Regions from separate parts of the Bradyrhizobium sp. HKCCYLRH3099 genome, predicted to be linked through region 3. Evidence: predicted binding sites of a transcription regulator. Region 3 holds the regulator's gene; each other region holds the start of a gene.
What was found. The regulator LexA, encoded in region 3, represses DNA repair genes until DNA is damaged. The targets are predictions, from matches to a motif close to TGTTCNNNNTGTGTTCNG.
Positions count from the first base shown of each region.

Region 1 (7,435 bases), on a different contig from region 3:
GGCGTCGCCGACCGCGTCCAGCACCGCCCAGGACAGCCGCGGCGCCTCGATCCGCCAGCCGCCACCCACGCCGTGGTGCTCGCTCTCGCCCAGAAAATGGTCCTCCAGCCGCCGGAACACCGGCAGCACGTCGGAATAGGACCAGCCGGACAGGCCGAGCTGGCGCCAATGGTCGTAATCGGCGGCCTGGCCGCGCATCGAGATCATGGCGTTGATCGCCGAGCAGCCGCCGATCACCTTGCCGCGGGGATAGGCAAGCGACCGCCCGTTCAGGCCCGGCTCGGCCTCGGTGCGAAACATCCAGTCGGAGCGGGGATTGCCGATCGCAAAGAGGTAGCCGACCGGAATATGGAACCAGATCCAGTTGTCGTTGCCGCCGGCCTCGAGAATCAGCACCCGCGTCCTGGGATCGGCCGACAACCGGTTGGCGAGGATGCAGCCGGCGGTGCCGGCGCCCACCACGATGTAGTCGTAATCCCCCGCGAGCTGGCGTCCCATCGGCATTCCCTTCCCAATCTTTAGGCCAGCTTTTAGTCAGCCGGCACGGCGGCGGACAAGCGCCACGTTCATGGCTGGTTGACCGAGCCATGAGACAGGCGCAGCCCAGATCCTGGCTAGATCTTGGGCGGTGCGACTTTTGCATGCTAGAACGGCTCAAATCCCTTCTGGAGTTACGAGATTTCCCATGCCCATCGTCAACCGCGTCGCCGATCTGCAGCCCGATATCCAGGCCTGGCGGCGGGATATCCATTCGCATCCCGAGCTGCTCTATGAGGTGCACCGGACCGCGGCCTTTGTGGCCGACCGGCTGCGCGAGTTCGGCTGCGACGAGGTGGTGACCGGGCTCGGCAAGACCGGCGTGGTCGGCGTCATCAAGGGCCGCAAGCCCGGCAATGGCGACGTGAAGGTGCTCGGCCTGCGCGCCGACATGGATGCGCTGCCGATCGAAGAGATCACCGGGCTGCCTTATGCCTCCAAGGTCCCGGGCATGATGCACGCCTGCGGCCATGACGGCCACACCGCGATGCTGCTCGGCGCCGCGCGTTATCTCGCCGAGACCCGCAACTTCGCCGGTGAGGTCGCCGTGATCTTCCAGCCGGCCGAGGAGGGCGGCGGCGGCGCCGATGCGATGATCAAGGATGGCCTGATCGAGCGCTTCAAGATCGACCAGGTCTACGGCATGCACAACGGCCCCGGCCTGCCGGTTGGCGCCTTCGCCATCCGCCAGGGGCCGCTGATGGCCTCCACCGATTCGGTCGACATCACCATCGAGGGCCATGGCGGCCACGCGGCCAAGCCGCACAACTGCATCGACTCGCTGATGGTCGGCGCGCAGCTCGTCACCGCATTGCAGCAGGTCGTCGCCCGCAACGTCGATCCGCTGGAAGCGGCGGTGCTGTCGATCTGCGAGTTCCACGCCGGCAATGCCCGCAACGTGATTCCGCACAGCGCGGTGCTGCGCGGCACCGTGCGCACGCTGACGCCGAAGGTGCGCGAACTGATGGAGAAGCGCGTGCGCGAGGTCGTCGCCGGCGTCGCCCAGATGACGGGCGCCAAGATCGACCTGGCCTATACCCGCGGCTATCCGGTGGTGGTCAATCACGCCGAGCAGACCGAGATCGCGATCCGCGCCGCCAAGGAAGTCGCGGGCGATGCCAATGTGCACGAGATGCCGCCGATGATGGGCGGCGAGGATTTTGCCTACATGCTCGAAGCCCGCCCCGGCGCCTTCATCTTCGTCGGCAACGGCGACAGCGCCGGCCTGCATCACCCCGCCTACAACTTCAACGACGAGGCGATCGTCTACGGCACCTCGTTCTTCATCAAGGTGGTCGAGAACACGCTGGCGGCGTGAGCTGCTGCTACGCGTTAAGCGTCGCTCGTCGTTGAGCGGCGCTACTCGTTCAGCGTCTTCGCCTTGAGCTGGATCTCGCGCTCCGAGATGACGACCGTGAAGCGGCTCAGGAACGACATGCCGAGCAGGCCGTCGACGCCATCGCCGATGCTCTTGCTGGCGATGATGGTGGGGACGCTGGAAGCCGAGACGCCGGCCAGCTTGACGCTGTCGACTGTCGCCAGATTGGCCGAGGTGGTGCCGTTGGCGGTCTGGATTTCGACCGGATCGGTCTTGAACATCTGCGGCTTGGCCTTGTCGGCGAAGCCGCGGGTGAGCATGACGAAGCTCGCGCCGGTGTCGATGATGAAGGTGCCGGTGACACCGTTGATCTGCACCTTGGCGGTGGAGACGCCGTTGGAGCGGCGGGGGATGCGCGCGGTGCCGGTCGCATAGGCCTGGCTGCAATTGCCCTTGACGGCCAGCGCGGCGATGCGGCGGAGCAGCGGCTGGGTCGAACGTTTTTCGCTGTCCAAGGCGATATAGGTCTGGATCGGGCCGATCGCCTCGCAGGGACGGTCGAGCTTCTCGTAGCTGTCGGACATGCTGGTGAAGACGTCCGACACGATCAGCTTCGCGTCCGGCATCAGGCTGATGAGCGTCGTATAGTCGTCGATCGACGCTGCATAGCGCTTCAGCGCCTGCTCGGACCGGGCGCGGATCACATAGGGCTTCTGCACCTCGGGGCGGCGCCCGATGACGTCGGAGCTCAGCCTGATCGCCTTCTCGTAGTCGCCGAGCAGATAATACAGCTCGCCGGCGCGCCCGCGCTCGGCGGTGCTTTCCGGGCAACTGTCGGAAAAGCCGTTCAAGAGGTCGGCGGCCGCCCGGGTCTCGCGGCGTTCCTCGAGGGCGACGGAGGCCTGGAAGACGGTCTGCTTGTCGCACGGCTCCTTCTGCAGCATCGCGAGCAGGCCATTGAGCTTGGCGCCGCTCTCGATGCCCGGAGGAAGCGGCGCCAGGCCATAGCGCTGATAGAGGCCGGTGAATCTGCTTTCCAGTTTGACGTCCGGCGCCGCCGCCGGCCGGTCGGGCTCGGCGACCGCGGAGGTGCGGAAGGTCTGGATGACCTGGTCGACAGGCGCAGCGAAGTCCGGCCGCAGCAGATACAGGCTGCCGCCGCCGATCGCTGCGGCCGTGATCAGCCCGAGAAAGATCCGCGGCAGCACGCTGCGCCGCTCGATGAATTCGGTCGTACGATGGTCGCCGGGCTTGAAGTCAGGGGTTGGCGTCGCTGTCCGGCTGTCCGCCGCTTGATCGTTCGTCATCGCCCAGTCTCGACCCCAACCTCATGCGCGACCATGGTCGCGCCATCCCCACACACCTGTGAATGCCGAACGCGGTTCCCGAGATCAAGCAGGACGAGAATGTCGCCCGGGCGCGCGGCGATCTCGATCAGCCCATGGTTGCATTGTCGAGGCGAGACGATGGAGGAAAATGGACCGAACGGCGGGCAGGGGGAGGCTGGGGCCGCCGTTACGCCGCCTGCGCGCGCTTGAGCGCAGCCGCGGCGATCTTCAAATCCTTGACGAACAGCTCGTACTCCCGCGCCTTGGCGTCCGCATCGGGCAGCCGGAGCAAATAGGACGGGTGCACCGTGATCATCGCCTGGGGGCCCTCAGCCAGGTCGACGATATGGCCCCGGTTCTTGGTGACCTGGGTGATCTTGCCGAACACCGCCTGCGCGGCGGTCGCGCCCATCGCGACCACCAGGGCCGGGCGGACGGCGGCGAGCTCGCGCTCGTACCAGGGACGGCAGGCCTTGATCTCCGGCGTGGCCGGCTTCTGGTGCAGCCGGATCTTGCCGCGCGGCACGAACTTGAAGTGCTTGACGGCATTGGTGACGTAAACCTTGGAGCGGTCGATGCCGGCCTCTTCCAGGGCGCGGTCGAGCATCTGGCCGGCCGGGCCGACGAAGGGATGGCCGGCGAGGTCCTCCTTGTCGCCGGGCTGTTCGCCGACCAGCATCAGTGGCGCATGCTCAGGGCCTTCGCCGAACACGGTCTGCGTGGCGTCCTTCCACAGCGGGCAGGCGCGGCAGGCGGCAGCCTCTTCACGCAAGGTCTGAAGATCGGTCGCCTCGACATCACGTGAGGTCTGAGCAGCAGGCGCGGGCGCTTTCGGCTTGCGGGTCATCGCGGTCTCCTCGACGCGTTTCTGCGGCTTGTGCGGTTCGGTGCCGGGCTCTGCGATCATCACGGAGGTGCGCCGGCTGGCTTCGGCGATCAGCGGCTGGATCAGCTTGGCCTCAGGCAGATTCTGCCAGTATTTCTTCGGCATCTCCTTTTCCATCGCCTTCACTTTCAGCCGTGCCGGATTGAAAATGCTGGCGTAATAGCGAAGCCACACCTCTTCGAGCCGGTCTTCGGTCGGCGCTTCAGCCTTGCTCACCCCCGGTGTGAACGACACCCGGCTGCCGTCCCAATGCGCGCAGATCTCCGGCGTCAGGATCGACCAGGGCATGTCGGCGAAGCGGCGGGCGAAGAACGGAGCGGCGCGTTCGACGATGTGGTGCTCGGGCTCGAACCAGGCGACATAGCGCGCCTCGCGCTCGCGGCCGACCTCGCGGAAGCGGACGAAGGCGTGCATCTTGTGGACGTCGCGGCGGACCGCGCGGGCGAGCGCATTGGCCTGGGCGACATCGGGATCGGTCGCGATGTCCATCAGGTCGTGGTTGGTGCGCAGACGCCACAGCAGCCGGTAGAGCAGGGCGAAGCGGTTGGGATCGCTGTGCAGGATCGCGCTCTCGGCCAGCTCCATGAAGCTCGCCGGCACCGAGAACGCGCCCTTCGGGACATCGGGGAGCCGTGTCTCCGACTGATCGTCGAACAGATCAGCCGCCGCGCCCTTCACCCGCCAGCTCACATCGGCCGCCCTGACGTCGTTCATCGCCAGCGCCCGCGCCGCCTTGCGCCAGCCATCGAAATCGGTGTCGCTGTCGAGTGTTACGACGTGCATCTGTCTCCTTACGTCATTGCGAGGAGCGGAGCGACGAAGCAATCCAGAGTCGTCGTGTCGCCCCTGGATTGCTTCGGGGCTTCGCCCCTCGCAATGACGACTTGGCTAAAATCCAAATCCCAGCTGCTGCGGTTTCGGCCGCAGCCGGGCCCTGAGGCTGGCGCCGTCCAGCAAGGACGGCGACGGCCGGTGGTCCGAGAGAACGATGAACGGCAGCGCCTTGTTCCTGACAACGTTGAGCTGGGCGAGATCCGCGAAGCGGATCGTCGTCGTGCGGCGCGTGGCGAGGATGCGCTGCACGGTGCGGGTGCCGAAGCCGGGCACGCGCAGCAGCTCCTCGCGGCTGGCGGTGTTGATGTCGAGCGGGAAGCGGTCGCGGTGGCGCAGCGCCCAGGCGAGCTTGGGGTCGATGTCGAGCGGCAGCATGCCTTCGCTTTCCTCGACGATCTCCTCCGCGTCGAAGCCGTAGAACCGCATCAGCCAGTCGGCCTGGTACAGCCGGTGCTCGCGCACGAGGGGCGGGGCCTGCAGTGGCAGCGCGCGGCTGGCATCGGGGATCGGGCTGAAGGCCGAGTAATACACGCGCTTGAGCTTGTAGGCGCCGTAGAGATTGGCCGAGGTCGACAGGATGGTCCGGTCGTTGGCGGCATCGGCGCCAACGATCATCTGCGTGCTCTGGCCGGCCGGCGCAAAGCGCGGCGGCCTCGCGCGGCGCACCGTCTTCTTGGCTTCCGCCGTCTCGTCGAGCTTGAGCCGCAGGCGGCCCATGGTGCGGCGGATCGCGCGCTGGTCCTTCTCCGGCGCGAGCCTGGTCAGGCTGTCCTCGAGCGGCGTCTCGATGTTGATGCTGAGCCGGTCGGCATATCTGCCGGCCTCCGCGATCAGCGCCTCGTCGGCCTCCGGAATCGTCTTGAGATGGATGTAGCCGCGGAAGCGATGCTCCTCGCGCAATTTGCGCGCGACTGAGACGACCTGCTCCATCGTGTAGTCGGGACTGCGGATGATGCCCGACGACAGGAACAGCCCCTCGATGTAGTTGCGGCGATAGAAGTCGATCGTGAGCTTCACTACCTCGTCGACCGTGAAGCGCGCGCGCGGCACATTGGAGGAGGCGCGGTTGACGCAATACAGGCAGTCGAAGTTGCAGGCATTGGTCAGCAAAATCTTGAGCAGCGAGATGCAGCGTCCGTCCGGCGCATAGGAGTGGCAGATGCCCATGCCCGGCGCGGTCGAGCCGAGCCCCTTGCCGTCACGGGAATCCCGCATCTCCGTACCGCTGGAGGCGCAGGACGCGTCGTACTTGGCGGCATCGGCCAGGATCTCGAGTTTACGCAGCAGCTCCATGCTTTTGAATCCCTTTGATTCCACTCGTTGAATCCGGACCGGGTCAATCCCGATTGACTCTCTCGGACGCGTTAGCTTTATATTAGAACGTATCATGAACAAAGAGGTTCGTCGCGGGTTCAACTGCCTGCATTCATTTTGAAGAACGGCAGCACTCGCACGATGGATTGAAAGGAGCGGCGACGGATGACCGGCGCACGCATGGATACGCTCGCGCGTCTGCGCGGCCGCATTGCCCGTCTCGAAGCGGCCGATGGCGCGCATGATCTGCGCCGGGTCGCGCTCGGCCATGACGAGGCGGACGCGGTGCTGCAGGGCGGGCTCGCCACCGGCGCGCTGCACGAGGTGTTCGCGGAAGGCGGCCGCCAGGCGGCGGCCGCGACCGGCTTCGTGTGTGGCCTCGCCGCGCGCGTTGCCGCACGGAAGCCGCTGATCTGGATCCGGCAGGACTTTGCCGAGCGCGAGGCCGGCGCGCTGTCGATGAGCGGGCTCGCCGAGCTCGGCCTCGATCCGCGCCGCCTCGTGGTCGTGCGCGCGCCCGATCTCGATCATGCCCTGCGCACCGCCGCCGATGCACTCGCCTGCGATGCGCTGGGCGGCGTGATGCTGGAGGTGTGGGGCGAGACGCAAAAGCTCGATCTCGTCGCCAGCCGCAAGCTGACCCTGGCGGCGCAGGAGTCCGGCGTGACCGCGCTGCTGTTGCGCGTCGCCGCGACGCCGGAGCCGTCGACCGCGGAGACGCGCTGGATGGTGCGCACCGCGCCGTCGCCTGTGGTCGCGCCATGGATGGCGTGGGGCGCGCCGCGCCTCGATGCCGAACTCATTCGCAACCGTCACGGCCAGACCGGACGATGGATCATGGAGTGGATGCCCGATGCGTGCCGTTTCAGCGAACCGGCGGCGGATCCTCAGCCTGTGGCTGCCGCGCCTGCCCATCGAGCGCATCAAGCGGAGCCGCGCCGCCGATCCGCTTGAGCAAGGCAAGCCGCAGGTCGTCGTCATCAAGGACGCCAATGCGCTTCTCATCCATTCGCTCGACGAGGCGGCGGCGCGCCACGGCGTGTCGCTCGGCCAGCCCTTGGCGAATGCCCGCGCGGTCTGTCCCGATCTCGTCGCGCACGAGGCCGATCTCGCCGCCGACGCCAGGCTGCTGGAGAGCATCGCCGACTGGTGCGACCGCTTCACGCCCTTGGTGGCGCTCGATCCGCCGCACGGGCTGTCGCTCGACATCACCGGCTG
Region 1 covers NZ_JBNPTW010000001.1:778,753-786,187, reverse strand. Annotated here, with positions in the region: gene ACQR1Y_RS03740 (GMC family oxidoreductase) at 1-498, opposite strand, end outside; gene ACQR1Y_RS03735 (M20 aminoacylase family protein) at 686-1,855, shown strand; gene ACQR1Y_RS03730 (TIGR02281 family clan AA aspartic protease) at 1,897-3,162, opposite strand; gene ACQR1Y_RS03725 (UdgX family uracil-DNA binding protein) at 3,371-4,852, opposite strand; gene ACQR1Y_RS03720 (putative DNA modification/repair radical SAM protein) at 4,958-6,196, opposite strand; gene ACQR1Y_RS03715 (ImuA family protein) at 6,383-7,171, shown strand; gene ACQR1Y_RS03710 (Y-family DNA polymerase) at 7,071-7,435, shown strand, end outside.
Region 1: ACQR1Y_RS03715 (ImuA family protein) is a predicted target of LexA. The motif match lies at 6,280-6,297, and genes of this name have one in related genera.

Region 2 (7,435 bases), on a different contig from region 3:
GCAAGTGCCTGCATCCCGACATCACCGGACAGCCGAAGAAAGTCTACAGCTTTGCCGAAGCGGTCGACGACGAGAACCGCACCATCAAGCTGAAGAACAAGCCGCTGAACTGGGGCGGCCTGGTGCAGCTCTGCACCCGCGAGAACAAGTTCGAGACGACGGAGCAAGGCGACTGCCCGAGCCGCGGCTTCACCGCGACCGGCTTCACCGCCGTCGACATCACCCGCGGCGGCAAGACGCTGCGCTTTGCGCTGCCGTGATGCCGTCGATGATGCCCGGCCTGCCCCCACAAACTCCGTCATCCCGGCGAACGCCGGGATCCATAACCACCGTCCGTGGTGTGGGCCGCCGGCGGCAGCCATCGTGCCCCAAGATAGCTTCCGCGGTATGGGTCCCGGCGTTCGCCGGGACGACGACGGAATATGACGCGCCAGCCGGTCAGAACCGATCGAGGCAACAATGACAGAATCCCCCCGCGCCTTCGATCACGTCGACACCTGGGTGTTCGATCTCGACAACACGCTGTATCCGCATCACGTCAATCTGTGGCAGCAGGTCGATGCGCGGATCGGCGAATTCGTGTCCAACTGGCTGAAGGTCGATGCCGCCGAGGCGCGCCGCATCCAGAAGGACTACTACCGCCGCTACGGCACGACGATGCGCGGCATGATGACCGAGCATGGCGTGCATGCCGACGACTTCCTCGCCTACGTGCACAAGATCGACCACTCCCCGCTGGAGCCGAATCCGGCGATGGGCGCGGCGATCGAGAAGCTGCAGGGACGCAAGCTGATCCTGACCAACGGCTCGGTCGACCATGTCGACGCCGTGCTGGCCCGGCTCGGCATCCGCGATCATTTCCACGGCGTGTTCGACATCATCGCCGCCGAGCTGACGCCGAAGCCGGCACGCGAGACCTACGACAAATTCTTGCGGCTGCACGACGTCGATCCGACCCGCGCCGCGATGTTCGAGGACCTCGCCCGCAACCTCGTGGTGCCGCACGACCTCGGCATGACCACTGTGCTGGTGGTGCCCGACGGCACCAAGGAGGTGGTACGCGAGGACTGGGAGCTGTCGGGGCGCGGCGATCCGCATGTCGATCACGTCACCGATGATTTGACCGGATTCTTGCAGCGGCTGGTGGCCGCGTAGCCTGCTTTGCGTCGTCCCGGACAAGCGGCCGGCTGGCTGGTCATGAGTTGCGACGGCGGTCCGCCAAACTCGGTGTCGTCCCGGGCTTGACCCGGGACCCATAACCACAGGCGGATGAGTGAGGCACGCAAGTGGCTCAGGATGTGCCCACACATCTCCCTGTGGCTATGGGTCCCGGACCGGCGCTCGCGCGAGGGAGCCTTCGCATCAACGGACGGCGTGGCGCTCCGCTTGTCCGGGACGACGGCGGCGGGTGCCTTGACTCCCCTGCCCCAAACTCCGAAAAAGCCCGCCTGCCCCACCCTGCTCGTACATGACCGGCCCAGGCGACCCGCCCGGGACCAAGCGAGGATCGACCGATGTCACTGTCCGCCCTGGAATCCACCATCAACAGCGCCTTCGATGCCCGTGACGGTGTCTCGACCACGACCAAGGGCGAGATCCGCGACGCCGTGGAGAGCGCGCTGGAGCTGCTCGACAAGGGCGAGGCCCGCGTCGCCGAGCGCGCCGCTGATGGCAAGTGGAGCGTCAACCAGTGGCTGAAGAAGGCCGTGTTGCTGTCGTTCCGCCTCAATGACATGAGCGTGATTCCCGGCGGCCCCGGCCAGGCGTCGTGGTGGGACAAGGTGCCGTCGAAGTTCGAGGGCTGGGGCGAGAACCGTTTTCGCGATGCCGGCTTCCGCGCCGTGCCCGGCGCCATCGTGCGCCGCTCGGCCTTCATCGCCAAGAACGTCGTGCTGATGCCGTCCTTCGTCAATCTCGGCGCCTATGTCGACGAGGCCACCATGGTCGACACCTGGTCGACGGTCGGCTCCTGCGCCCAGATCGGCAAGCGCGTGCACATCTCCGGCGGCGTCGGCATCGGCGGCGTGCTGGAGCCGCTGCAGGCCGGCCCCGTGATCATCGAGGATGACTGCTTCATCGGTGCGCGCTCGGAGGTTGCCGAGGGCGTCATCGTCCGCAAGGGCGCGGTGCTGGCGATGGGCGTGTTCCTGGGCGCCTCGACAAAGATCGTCGACCGCGAGACCGGCGAGACCTTCGTCGGCGAGGTGCCGGAGTATGCCGTGGTCGTGCCGGGCGCGCTGCCGGGCAAGCCGATGAAGAACGGCCAGATCGGCCCGAGCACGGCCTGCGCCGTGATCGTCAAGCGCGTCGACGAGCGCACCCGCTCCAAGACCTCGATCAACGAGCTGCTGCGCGACTGATCGTCCAGGCTCGGGCGGCCGGACTAGCCGCCGCCCGAACGGCCATGATAAGCGGAGGGCATGACCGATGCCCTCACCATCACCCGCGACCTGATCCGCTGCCCCTCCGTCACCCCGGCCGACGCCGGCGCGCTCGGCGTGCTCGAAGCCCTGCTGAAGGACGCGGGCTTCACGACCCATCGGGTCACGTTTTCGGAAGCCGGCACCGCCGACATCGACAACCTCTACGCCCGCATCGGCACCGAGGGCCCGCACATCACCTTTGCCGGCCATACCGACGTGGTGCCGCCCGGTGACGAGACGGCATGGAGCCTTGGCGCCTTCTCCGGCGAGGTGAAAGACGGCTACATCTACGGCCGCGGCGCGGTCGACATGAAGGGCGGCATCGCCTGCAGCGTCGCGGCGGCGCTCGCCTATCTGCGTGACCACGGCGGACAGCCGAAGGGCTCGATCTCGTTCCTCATCACCGGCGACGAAGAGGACGTCTCGATCAACGGCACCATCAAGCTGCTGCAATGGGCCGCTGAGCGCGGCGAGAAGTTCGACCATTGCGTGCTCGGCGAGCCGTCCAACCAGGAAGTCATGGGCGACTGCATCAAGATCGGTCGCCGCGGCTCGCAGTCGGGCACCCTGATCGTCGAAGGCAAGCAGGGCCACGTCGCCTATCCGCATCGCGCCTCCAACCCGGTACCGGACATTTCGCGGCTGATCGTGGCGCTGTCCGACGAGCCTCTGGACCATGGCAGCGCGCAATTCCAGCCGTCGAACCTCGAATTCACCACCGTCGATGTCGGCAACACCGCCACCAACGTCATCGCGGGGATCGCGCGGGCAAAGTTCAACATCCGCTACAATGACTGCCATACGCAGCAGTCGCTGCGCGCGCTGGTCGAGGAGCGGCTGGCGAGAGCCTGCGGCAACCGCATCCGCGCCCATATCGACTGGCTGCCGTCGAACTCCAACGTGTTCCTGACCAAGCCGGGACCGTTCACCGATCTCGCCGTCGCGGCCATCGAGGAGGTGACGGGGCGCAAGCCGGAGCTGTCGACCACCGGAGGCACCTCGGACGCGCGCTTCATCTCGTCCTACTGCCCGGTGATCGAGTTCGGCCTGGTCGGCCAGACCATGCACCAGATCGACGAGCGCGCCTCGGTCGCCGACATCGCGACTTTGACCAAGATCTATCGCGGCATCCTCGATCGCTATTTTGCGTGACGCTCTTTCCGGTCGTCATTGCGAGCGCAGCGAAGCAATCCAGGATGTCTCCGCGACGATGATCCTGATCAGTAGTCGACCCTGACGAGGTACAGCCCCTCCGGCGGCGCGACAACGCCGCACGCTGCACGGTTGCGCGCGGCGAGCGCGGCCGCGAGATCATCCGCCGTCCAGCGGCCCTGCCCGACCCACACCAGCGAGCCGACCATCGAGCGCACCTGGCTGTGCAGATAGGACCGCGCGGAGGTGACGATCGTGATCGCATCCCCCTCCCTCACGACGTCGAGCTGATCGAGCGTCTTCTCCGGCGACTTCGCCTGGCACTCGGTATCGCGGAACGTGGTGAAGTCGTGCTTGCCGATCAGGCGTTGCGCAGCGACGTGCATCGCATCGGAATCGAGCCGCTGCGGCACCCGCCAGACGCGGCCGGCCTCGAGCGCGAGGTTGGAGCGGCGGTTGACGATGCGATAGCGGTAGTGCCGCTTGCGCGCCGAGAAGCGCGCCTCGAATGTATCGGGGACGATCTCCGCGTCTTGCACCGCGACCGGGTTGGGCCGCAGATGCGCGTTGAGCGCGTCGCGCAGCTTGTCGGGGCGGAATTCCTTCTCGATATCGCAATGCGCGACCTGTCCGGTGGCGTGGACACCGGCATCGGTGCGGCCGGAGCCGTGCACGCGGGTGGGCACGCCGCAGGTCGCCTGCACCGCGGCTTCGAGCGCGCCCTGCACCGACGGCAGCGTCTCCTGCAATTGCCAGCCGCAGAAGGGAGTGCCGTCATATTCGATGGTGAGCTTGTAGCGGGGCATCGCCTCGATCGCATGTGGCCGTCATTGCCGGGCTTGGACCCGGCAATCCATCCAGGGACGAAGCTTGTTCGCGAGATGGATGCGCGGGTCAAGTCCGCGCATGACGAGCTGAGATGGTCAGCTGAAGCGCAGGCCCGGCGCGACAGGCGTGCCGCGCAGGAAATCCGCGGCCTTCATCGGACCCTTGCCGGCGCGTTGCAGCTCGGTGATGCGGATGGCACCGCCGGCACAGGCGATGGTGAGCTGGTCGTCGAGGACGGTGCCCGGCTCGCCCGTGCCGTCGGCCAGCGCGCAGCGCAGGATCTTCAGGCGCACCGCCTCGCCGTCCAACACGACCTCGCTCCAGGCGCCGGGGAACGGCGACAGGCCGTGGATGTGACGCAGCACGGCGTGCGCAGGCTTCGCCCAGTCGATCCGCGCCTCGGCCTTCTCGATCTTGGCCGCATAGGTCACGCCGTCCTCGGCCTGCTTCGTCAGTGTCAGCCCGCCGCGCTCCAGCGCCGCCATCGCGCGGACCATCAGGTCGGCGCCGATGCGGGACAGCTTGTCGTGTAGGTCCGACGCCGTCATCGCATCCGTGATCGGCAACCGCTCGGCCATGGCGACGTCGCCGGTGTCGAGACCGACATCCATCTTCATGACCATCACGCCGCTCTCGGCGTCACCCGCCATGATGGCGCGATTGATCGGCGCGGCGCCGCGCCAGCGCGGCAGCAGCGAGGCGTGCAGATTGTAGCAGCCGAGCCTTGGCGCATCGAGGATCGCCTGCGGCAGGATCATGCCATAGGCGACGACCACCGCGGCATCCGCCTCGTGCGCGCGGAATTTGGCCAAGGCCTCCTCGGTCTTCAGCGTCTTCGGCGTGAGCACGGGAACGCCGAGCCGGCGCGCCTCGGTCTCGATCGGCGTCGGCACCAGCGCCAGGCCACGGCGACCGCCGGGCTTCGGCGCACGCGTATAAACGGCCACGATCTCGTGGCCGTGGCCGGCGAGTTCGAGCAGGGTCGGCACGGCGAAATCCGGCGTGCCCATGAAGATCAGGCGAAGCGGCATGCTGCTCACTCGATGCGTTCCCTCCCCCCTTGTGGGGGAGGGCTAGGGAGGGGGGGTGAGCCCAGAGAGCGGTGCACGTGGGCCCCCCTCTCCCGCTCTCCCCCACAAGGGGGGAGAGAGCCCAGCGAGCAAGCCGGTGGGCCGCGAACTCGATCACTCGCCCGCGCGCTTGGCGGCCTTGGTGAACTTCTTCATCACGCGGTCGCGCTTGAGCTTCGACAGGTAGTCGATGAACAGCACGCCGTTGAGATGGTCGATCTCATGCTGGATGCAGGTGGCGTAGAGGCCCTCGGCGTCCTCCTCGCGGACCACGCCGTCGAGATCGGTGAAGCGCACGCGCACGCGTGCCGGCCGCTCGACCTCCTCGTAGTATTCGGGGATCGACAGGCAGCCTTCCTCATACACCGATAGCTCATCTGACTTGGCGATGATCTCGGGATTGATGAACACGCGCGGCTCGCGCTTGGTCTCGCCGCCGGAATCCGGCTTGGCCAGATCCATGGTGATGACGCGCAGGGGTTGCGCAACCTGGATCGCCGCCAGCCCGATGCCGGGCGCGTCGTACATGGTCTGAAACATGTCGTCGACCAGCTGCCGGATGTCCGGCGTGACCTTCTCGACAGGCTTGGACACCAGCCGCAACTGTCTGTCGGGCAGGATGATGATTTCTCGTAGGGACATGGCGCGCGATTTAAGCCCCGGAGCAGGCGCGGTCAATGTGAGGACGCGCGGTTAAGACTTCGCTAACCATGAATTTCAACGATCCGTTAACCATACGTCTTAACCCGGCCTTAACCATAAATGTTCTCTCTTCGTTCGCCACGGTTTGCGAATCGGATAGACGGGGGTGATGACCGCCAGCCCATCGCTGAATCCTGCGCTGAATTCTGCGCTCAATCCTGTCGTCGTCATGGTCGGCGACCTGCCCGTCCGCGCCAGCGACGCGCTGATCGGGTTCGGCGTGCTGGTGCTGCTGCTGCTCGTGATGATCGGCCTGGCGGTGGCCCGCTCCGGACGGCGCAGCGCGGAGCTTGCCGCCCAGCAGGCGCTGCGCACGGAGGAGATCGAACAGCGGTTCGGCGAGATGATCCGGGTGCAGAGCGAGGCCTCCGGCCGGGTCGATGCCATGGCGCAGCTGCTGGCCGGGCGGCAGGTCGATCTCGCCCGCAGCGTCAACGAGCGGCTCGATGCCGTCACCCATCGGGTCGGCCAGTCGATGGAGCAGACCACGCGCCACACGATGGACAGCTTGCGCGTGCTGCACGAACGGCTCGGCATCATCGACAACGCGCACCGCGATCTCAGCGAATTGACCACGCAGGTCTCCACGTTGCGCGACGTGCTCGCCAACAAGCAGTCGCGCGGCGCATTCGGCCAGGCGCGGATGGAGGCGATCGTCCAGGACGGGCTGCCGAAGGGCAGCTACGCGTTCCAGTACACGCTCGCCGGCGGCAAGCGGCCCGACTGCGTCGTGTTCCTGCCCGACAGCAGGCCGCTGTGCATCGACGCCAAGTTTCCGCTGGAGGCCGTGACGGCGCTGCACGATGCGGAGACGGACGAAGAGAAGCGCGCGGCTGCGCAGCGCCTGCGCACCGACGTGCTGCGGCACGTCAACGACATCGCTGAGAAGTATCTCGTGGTCGGCGAGACGCAGGATACGGCGCTGATGTTCGTGCCATCCGAGTCCGTTTACGCCGAGATCCATGACGGCTTCGACGACATCATCCAGAAGGCGTATCGCGCCCGAATCGTGCTGGTGTCGCCGTCGCTGCTGATGCTCGCGATCCAGGTCATGCAGCAGATCATGAAGGATGCCCGCATCCGCGACGCCGCCGACCAGATCCGCAACGAGGTGATCCATCTCGGCGACGATCTCAGCCGGCTGCGCGAGCGCGTGCTCAAGCTGCAAAAGCATTTCGGCGACGTCGGCGAGGACATCCGCCAGATCCTGATCTCCGCCGACAAGATCGAGAAGCGCGCCGCCCGGATCGAAGAACTGGA
Region 2 covers NZ_JBNPTW010000031.1:25,100-32,534, forward strand. Annotated here, with positions in the region: gene ACQR1Y_RS34365 (DUF1036 domain-containing protein) at 1-260, shown strand, start outside; gene ACQR1Y_RS34370 (pyrimidine 5'-nucleotidase) at 460-1,155, shown strand; gene dapD (2,3,4,5-tetrahydropyridine-2,6-dicarboxylate N-succinyltransferase) at 1,515-2,360, shown strand; gene dapE (succinyl-diaminopimelate desuccinylase) at 2,421-3,575, shown strand; gene truA (tRNA pseudouridine(38-40) synthase TruA) at 3,644-4,381, opposite strand; gene fmt (methionyl-tRNA formyltransferase) at 4,499-5,434, opposite strand; gene def (peptide deformylase) at 5,588-6,115, opposite strand; gene ACQR1Y_RS34400 (DNA recombination protein RmuC) at 6,285-7,435, shown strand, end outside.
Region 2: ACQR1Y_RS34400 (DNA recombination protein RmuC) is a predicted target of LexA. The motif match lies at 6,237-6,254, and genes of this name have one in related genera.

Region 3 (7,435 bases):
TCGTCGATCGCGTGGTCGTCCATTCCCGTATAAGTCCGGGGACGGACGAAAGTTCCAGTGCATCGGGGGATGCATCGACCGATATTCCCGTTCCGTTCTGCTAGGCGCGCTCGTACAGCTTCCGGTAGCCTGACGCCAGTCCGGTATCGGGTGGTGTGGGCATGGCGGGGCCGGTGCGGCCGCCAGGAGGGCGGCGCGGGTTCGCGGGCGTGATGGCCGATGTCTGGCCGCCGCGCGGCGCGCTCGCCGGCGGCTGGCCCGCCATCGGCGCCGGTGCATGGCCGTCGCTTGCCGGCAAGCTCGGGAGCTGGGCCCGGGAGGAGGCCGGCGCAGGGCGGCTGTTGCCCTGGGTGCCCGTCGCGTTCGGCGCCGGCATCGCGCTGTATTTTTCCGCCGACCACGAGCCCGTGCTGTGGATCACGGCTTTAACCGCCACTCTGCTCTGCGTCGCGGCCGGGCTGATGCGCCGGCATCGGCTGTTTCCGGCGGCCGTGATGATCGCAGCGGCGGCGGCCGGCTTTGCCGTCGCGACCGCCAAGACCGCCCGCGTCGCCCATCCCGTGCTGGCCCGGCCGCTGTACTCGGTCGCGCTCACGGGCTTCGTCGAAGCGCGCGACATCCGCGACCGCAGCGATCGCATCGTGCTGCGGGTGACGTCGATGGAGAGCCCGCGCAGCAGCGTCACGCTGGCGCGCGTGCGGCTCGCGGTGCGCAAGGGCACGGCGCCGGAGGTCGGCAGCTTCGTGCAGCTCAAGGCACGGCTGCTGCCGCCGCTCGCGCCGGTGCGTCCCGGCAGCTACGATTTTGCGCGCGACATGTTCTTCCAGGGCATCGGCGCCTCCGGCTTCGTGATGGGTGCGATCACCGTGCAGCCCCCGGCGCAGGAGCGCGGATTGGCGTTGCGCTATGCCGCGACCATGCAGGGCCTGCGCGATGCGATCGATGCGCGCATCCGCGCCCGTCTCAGCGGCGACGAGCGTGCCATCGCCACCGCGCTGCTGACCGGGCGCCGCGACGCCATCACGCCCGACGTCAACGACGCGATGTTCATCTCCGGCCTCGGCCATGTCTTGTCGATCTCGGGCTATCACATGGCGGTCGTTGCCGGCGTCGTGTTCTTCGCTATGCGCGCGCTGCTCGCGTTGATCCCCGGCCTGACCATCAGCCATCCGATCAAGAAATGGGCCGCCGCCGCGGCGCTGCTTGCGGCCGCGTTCTATCTGCTGCTGTCCGGCGCCGAGGTCGCGACGCAAAGATCATTTTTCATGACGGCGGTGGTGCTGATCGCCGTGATGGTCGACCGCCGAGCCGTCACCTTCCGCACGCTCGCGGTGGCCGCGATGGTCGTGCTGATCGCGGCTCCCGAAGCGCTGGTGCATCCGAGCTTCCAAATGTCGTTCGCGGCGACGCTCGGCCTCGTCGCGCTGGTGCAGTTCGGGCTGCCGAAACTGTTTGCCACGCCGGACAGTTCGACGACGCAGCGCATCGCGCTGTGGGGCGGCCGCGAGTTGTCGATGCTGCTGCTGGCCTCGCTGCTCGCGGGGCTTGCGACGACGCCCTATGCCGCCTTTCACTTCCATCGCATCACGCCCTACGGCGTGCTCGCCAATCTCGCGGCGATGCCGGTGGTGTCGGTACTGGTGATGCCGGCCGGCCTGCTAGGCCTGCTGGCGGCGCCGTTCGGCCTCGACGGCGTCTGCTGGACGGTGATGGGCTGGGGCATCGACTGGATGATCGCGGTGACCCGATGGGTCGCCGCATTACCCGGCGCCGTCGGGCGCATCCAGGCGTTCGGCATCGGGCCGCTGATCGCAGCCAGCCTGGGACTCGTGCTGATCGGCCTCTTGCGCACGCCGCTGCGCTGGTCGGGCGCGGTGCTGCTGGCGGCGGCCGCGGCCTGGGCCGTCGTGACGCCGCAGCCGGACATTCTCGTCTCCGGCGATGGGCGTGCCGTGGCCGTCCGCGGCCGCGATGGACGCCTGCATGTGATGCGCAGCGGCAAGGACGTGTTCGTCACCAAGGAATGGCTCGCGGCCGACGCCGACGCGCGGCTGCCTGCCGAGTCGTCACTCAGTGACGGCGTGTCCTGTGACGAACAAGGCTGCGTGGTCGCCATGGCCGACGGCCGCATCGTCGCGCTGACCTTGCGCGCGGACGCCCTCGCCGACGATTGCGCCCGCGCTGCGCTGGTGGTGACGGCGCGCTCCGCCCCAAAATCCTGCCAGGCCGCTGTGATCGACCGTCCGCGCCTGCAGCAGCAGGGCGCCTTGATGCTCGTGCAGAGCGGCAAGGGGTTCGCCGTTACGCCGGCGCGTGCCGACGGCACCGGCCGGCCGTGGTGGCCGGCGCCGGCCGAGGCCAGCGAGTTCGAGGCTAGACTGACGCCGCGCGCGTCACCGTCGCGCGCGCAGGACGCGACGCCGCCGGAGATGGAGCAGGGTGGTGAGGATTAGGCTGGCGCCCACGCCACCGCTGCAGCGGCCCAATCCCTGTCCTGGAGGCGAGCACCAGGACAGCCAGAGCATGAAGTCGATCGAGCCCATCATGCTCTCATTGACGATTGGGACAAAGTTTCGCCGGCTGCTCTGCGCGACAGTCGTCGACTGCCTATGATGACGCTGGCAAGGCACCGCGACATCGGTCTCAACCTCCCCTGCAGGGGGAGGGTCGATCGCGCGCGAAGCGGGCGAGCGGGGTGGGGTGAAGCCGCGGGCGCTGGTGCAAGTGGAGAGATCACCCCACCCCGGCTCATACGCGCTATGCGCCTATGAGCCGACCCTCCCCCTCCAGGGGAGGGTGAACGAGCGCAGGGCCGCCAGATGCGATTCTGTAGAAGCACATCATGGCCAGTGCGGTCTTTAGGATAGGCCATTCCACGATTCACAGACGCCAACGCCACCGCAATCGTCAGAGCTGGCTGAGAGCCGTCCGACGGTTGCAGTGTCGCGTGCGATCCGGAACGACGAATGCGGATGCGATCCGCTCGTCGCGTGACCTAGCTGATGCCGGCCGGTCAGGTGATGCTGATGCGGCGGATGGGCGTCGGCTGCTGTGCCGGCGCGTCTTCCGCGATGTCACGACGCTCGCCGGGCTGCTTGCTGACCGGCAATTGCAGCACGGTGACGCGCTGGCCTTCGCAGAGCTGAGTCACCAGCACGTGGCGTCCATCCGCGAACTCGATCGCGTCGTGATGGCGGTCGGGAATGTGCTTCTCGATGGTGTTGAACTTGGCGACCCGCTCGCGGATCGTGCGGGTCCACAGCCAGCGGCTGTCGTAGCGGACGTCCTCGGCAAAGGCGAGCTCGGTGCCGGGCAGCATGCAGACCGCGACGGTCGGCTCGCTTTCCAAGGCGAAGCCGCGGGTCGCGGTGCCGCGGAACGTCGTCGAGATCAGCGTCTCGCCGACTTTGGCGGGACGGGAGGCAACGGCATGGAGGCTGTAGTCACACATCGGATCGCTCCTCGTTCAGAGATAGCTGACCCACGCTCCCCCCGGACAGGCGCAGGCCTCTATCAGAGTGGACATCGGGAGCAATGTTAGCGCGCGCTTCGCGGCAATTCTGCGCTGATCTGCAGTGCGCGCGGGCGCTGCCGATCACAAGCGTTTGAGTGTGCCGCGCTGCACATCATGATGTGCATTCTCAACTGACTCATAAATAGGCGACCGCGAGTCCGGGCGGCTCACACCGCCGATCTGCTGGGCAGATCCGGCGGCCTCGCAGAAGCCGGGACTCAGTACTTCCGGTACAGCCCGACCAGCTTGCCCTGGATCTTCACCCGGTTGGGCGGCAGGATGCGCACCTCATACGCCGTGTTGGCCGGCTCCAGGGCGATCGACGCGCCGCGGCGGCGGAAGCGCTTCAACGTCGCTTCCTCGTCGTCGATCAGCGCCACGACGATGTCGCCGGTGTCAGCGGACTCGTTGCGCTGGATCAGCGCCATGTCGCCGTCGAGGATGCCGGCGTCGACCATCGAATCGCCGCGGACTTCGAGCGCGTAGTGCTCGCCATTGCCGAGCATGTCGGCCGGCACGCTGATGGTGTGGCTGCGCGTCTGCAGCGCCTCGATCGGCGTACCCGCGGCAATCCGGCCCATCACCGGCACCGCGACGGGACGCTCGCCATCGTCGAGCGCCGGCGTCGAGGTGCGCACCTTGCCGAGATTGCCCTCGATCACCGACGGCGTGAATCCGCCGCGCCGGTTGTTGGCGGCCTGCGAGAGCTCGGGCAGCTTGATCACCTCGATCGCGCGGGCGCGATTGGGCAGCCGGCGGATGAAGCCGCGCTCTTCGAGAGCTGTAATCAGCCGATGGATGCCGGACTTGGAGCGCAGGTCGAGCGCATCCTTCATCTCGTCGAAGGACGGCGGCACGCCGGCTTCCTTGAGCCGTTCGTTGATGAACCGCAGAAGTTCGTACTGTTTGCGCGTCAGCATCTCGACCTGGTCCCCGGTTGGTTGTCGTCCGAAGTTCTCAAGAGCTCTTGCGTCCCAGAGCCCAACTGGACGACTGTCATTCACGTCACCCGCAACATACTAAAAACAAATCATGAACGGACACTATCTGTTCGATGTGTGTTCTGCAATCCTAAAAATATGATGAATGGACCGAGCTTTACCGGAGGAAGCCCACCCACCGACGCCTCACCTGGGCAGGCGCAGGATCTCGCAAGGGCTGCCTGCGGGAGCCTTCGGCGCGAAGGCCGGACGGATCACCAGCGCCTGCGAAAGCGCGAGATTCCCGAGCAGAGACGAATCCTGCTGGTTCACCGGCGTGGCGATCAGCGTGCCGTCGGGGCGCTCTTCCAACTGCGCGCGCAGATAGTCCTCGCGTGAGTCGTTCGGCCCGAGTTCGCGGCCGAGCAGGGCGGTCTCGCGCGGCGGCGCGACCTCCTCGCGCCCGAGCAGGGCACGAATCAGCGGCACCAGGAACAGGATGGCGCAGACATAGGACGACACCGGGTTGCCCGGCAGGCCGATCACCCTCATGCCGCCGAGCCGGCCGTGCATCATCGGCTTGCCCGGCCGCATCGCGATCTTCCAGAACGCCATCTCGACGCCCTCGGCCTCCAGGGCCTGCTTGACCAGATCATGGTCGCCGACCGAGGCGCCGCCGGTGGTGATCAAGATATTTGCGCCGGACTCGCGTGCCCGGCGGATGCCGGCCACGGTGGCCTCCATCGTGTCGACGGCGATGCCGAGATCAATCGGCTCGGCACCCTCGCTACGCACCAGCGCCCGCAGCGCATAGCCGTTGGAGTAGACGATCTGGCCGGGACCGGGCTCGGAGCCCGGCATCACCAGTTCGTCGCCGGTCGCGAGCAGCGCCACCTTGGGCCGCCGCCGCACCGGCAGCGCCGGATGATTCATGCTGGCCGCCAGCGACAGGTCGCGGTCGCTGAGCCGGCGTCCGGCCTTCAGCAGCACCATGCCCTGGTGGAAGTCGACGCCCGCGGGGCGGATGTGCCGGCCCTTGATGGCCGCCTCGTTGAGGACGACATGGCCGCCCTCCGCGGTCGTATCCTCCTGGATGACGACCGCATCGGCGCCCTCCGGCACGACGCCGCCGGTGAAGATGCGCGCCGCCTCGCCAGGGCCGACCACGCGATCGAACGGCCGCCCGGCCGCGACCTCGCCGATCACCTTGAGCTTGGCGCCCGGCCTGTCGGCATCGGCCGCCCGCAGCGCGTAGCCGTCCATCGCCGACATCGCCTCCGGCGGCTGCGTCCGCAGTGCCGCCAGGTCGCGCGCCAGGATGCGGTGGAATGCCTCGTCCAGCCCGACCATCTCCTCAGTCAGCGGCTCGGCGCCGGCAAGCACCGCGGACAACGCATCGGACACCGGCATCAAGGCCATCAGAGTTCCTTTGGAAGGCGGACGAGTCGAGGGAGTCGCGTTCTAACCGAACGCGCAGGGCGGGGCCAAGGGGCCAATCCGACCGGTGCCTTGGGGAGCAGCCTCGCGCGGGGCGCTCTCACAATGTGGCGAGAAACCTCGTGATCAGTCCGGTGACCTCCGCGGGCTGTTCGAGGCTCGGCAGATGCGCAACACCGGTGATCCCGTGACCGGCCGCGTTCGGCATCGTCGCAGCAAGCAATCGGCTTCGCTCCTTGATATGAGGAAAGTCGAGGTCGCCCCAGATCACGAGCGCCGGCGCGGTGATCTCGCCGAGGCGCGGGAAGGCAGGTGTCACGTCGAGACTTGCGCCCACCGGCGCTGCGCGCAGCGCGGCGGCGTTCTTCTGCAGAAACATGTCGCGCAACTCGCCCGATACGCGCCCATCAGGTGCGAGCGGACCGTCGAGCCAGAGATGCGCCTTGAGCATGCTGACGCGGTCCCAATCGCGTGCCGCCTCTGCTGCGGCGACATCGCGCAGCAGCGCCGTGATGGCCGGTGGGTAGACCGGCTCTGGCGCTCCGCTGATCGATGGCGCGATCAGAACGAGGGCACGTGTCCGCGACGGCTGCGCCAGCGCGAAGTCGAGCGCGATCTTTCCGCCTTGCGAACAGGCGACAAGCGTCGCCTGCCGGCCCGGCGCGAGCGCATCGATCACCGCGAGCAAGTCGGCAACCGGTGAATGGTCTTCGATCTCTGCCACCGTCTCTCCGAAGCCGCGGCGATCGTAGGCGATCGCCGTGTGGGTGGCTGCGATGTCGTCGATCTGCGCAAGCCACATGGTGTGGTCGAACACCGCTGCATGCAGGAAGACGACGGGCTCGCCTCGGCCGGCAACCAACGTCGCGAGTTTTGCACGGCCGGAAATAATTCGACGAAGTGAGTTCATATCACACCGGATGCCTGATCCACACGTTGGGTTCGACGTAGACGGCGTAATCTTGCTCGACCGATGTGAGCACGGGCACCAGCGCGCCGGGGATCTCGACCTCGCCTGAATGATCGAATGGCACGCCCGTCCATTGTGACCACTCTGCAAGCGTGCCGACAATAGTCATCGAGCACGGCGCAATCTTGACGATCTCGCCACCGATCGCGAGGTGCGTGCGCAGCCAGGAATCGGCGAGCTGGCCGTCGGCGCGGCGCTCATCGAGATACGCGTGCATCGGGATTCGCGGTTGCAAATGCTTCTGGTTCGGCCGCACCGGCGCGTAGAGCTCGGAGAAGCCCTTCGCTCGCGCGCATTGCTTGAACGCATCGAGCATGGCGCGCGAGCTGCCCGGCACGCGCGCCTTCGGCAGCAGGGCGATCTCCAATGCGCTCATGGTCGTCGGCTGCCGTCCCAGCATGCGGTCCTCGTGACCCCAGCGGATCACCTCGTCCCAGCCGGCATTGGGCAGTTCGTCGCGGCCCTCGATGCCGAAGGCGAAGGGCACCGCGAAGGCGCGCCCGACAACCTCGTCGCCGGCGAGAGCTGCGAAAGCGCAGTCGGCGTAATGAGCGAACGCGGGCTCATCATAATACAGCATCGCCGTCCGATCCT
Region 3 covers NZ_JBNPTW010000030.1:1,415-8,849, reverse strand. Annotated here, with positions in the region: gene ACQR1Y_RS34025 (hypothetical protein) at 1-23, opposite strand, end outside; gene ACQR1Y_RS34020 (ComEC/Rec2 family competence protein) at 162-2,453, shown strand; gene ACQR1Y_RS34015 (hypothetical protein) at 3,014-3,451, opposite strand; gene lexA (transcriptional repressor LexA) at 3,733-4,434, opposite strand; gene ACQR1Y_RS34005 (molybdopterin molybdotransferase MoeA) at 4,642-5,853, opposite strand; gene ACQR1Y_RS34000 (alpha/beta fold hydrolase) at 5,972-6,781, opposite strand; gene ACQR1Y_RS33995 (hypothetical protein) at 6,783-7,435, opposite strand, start outside.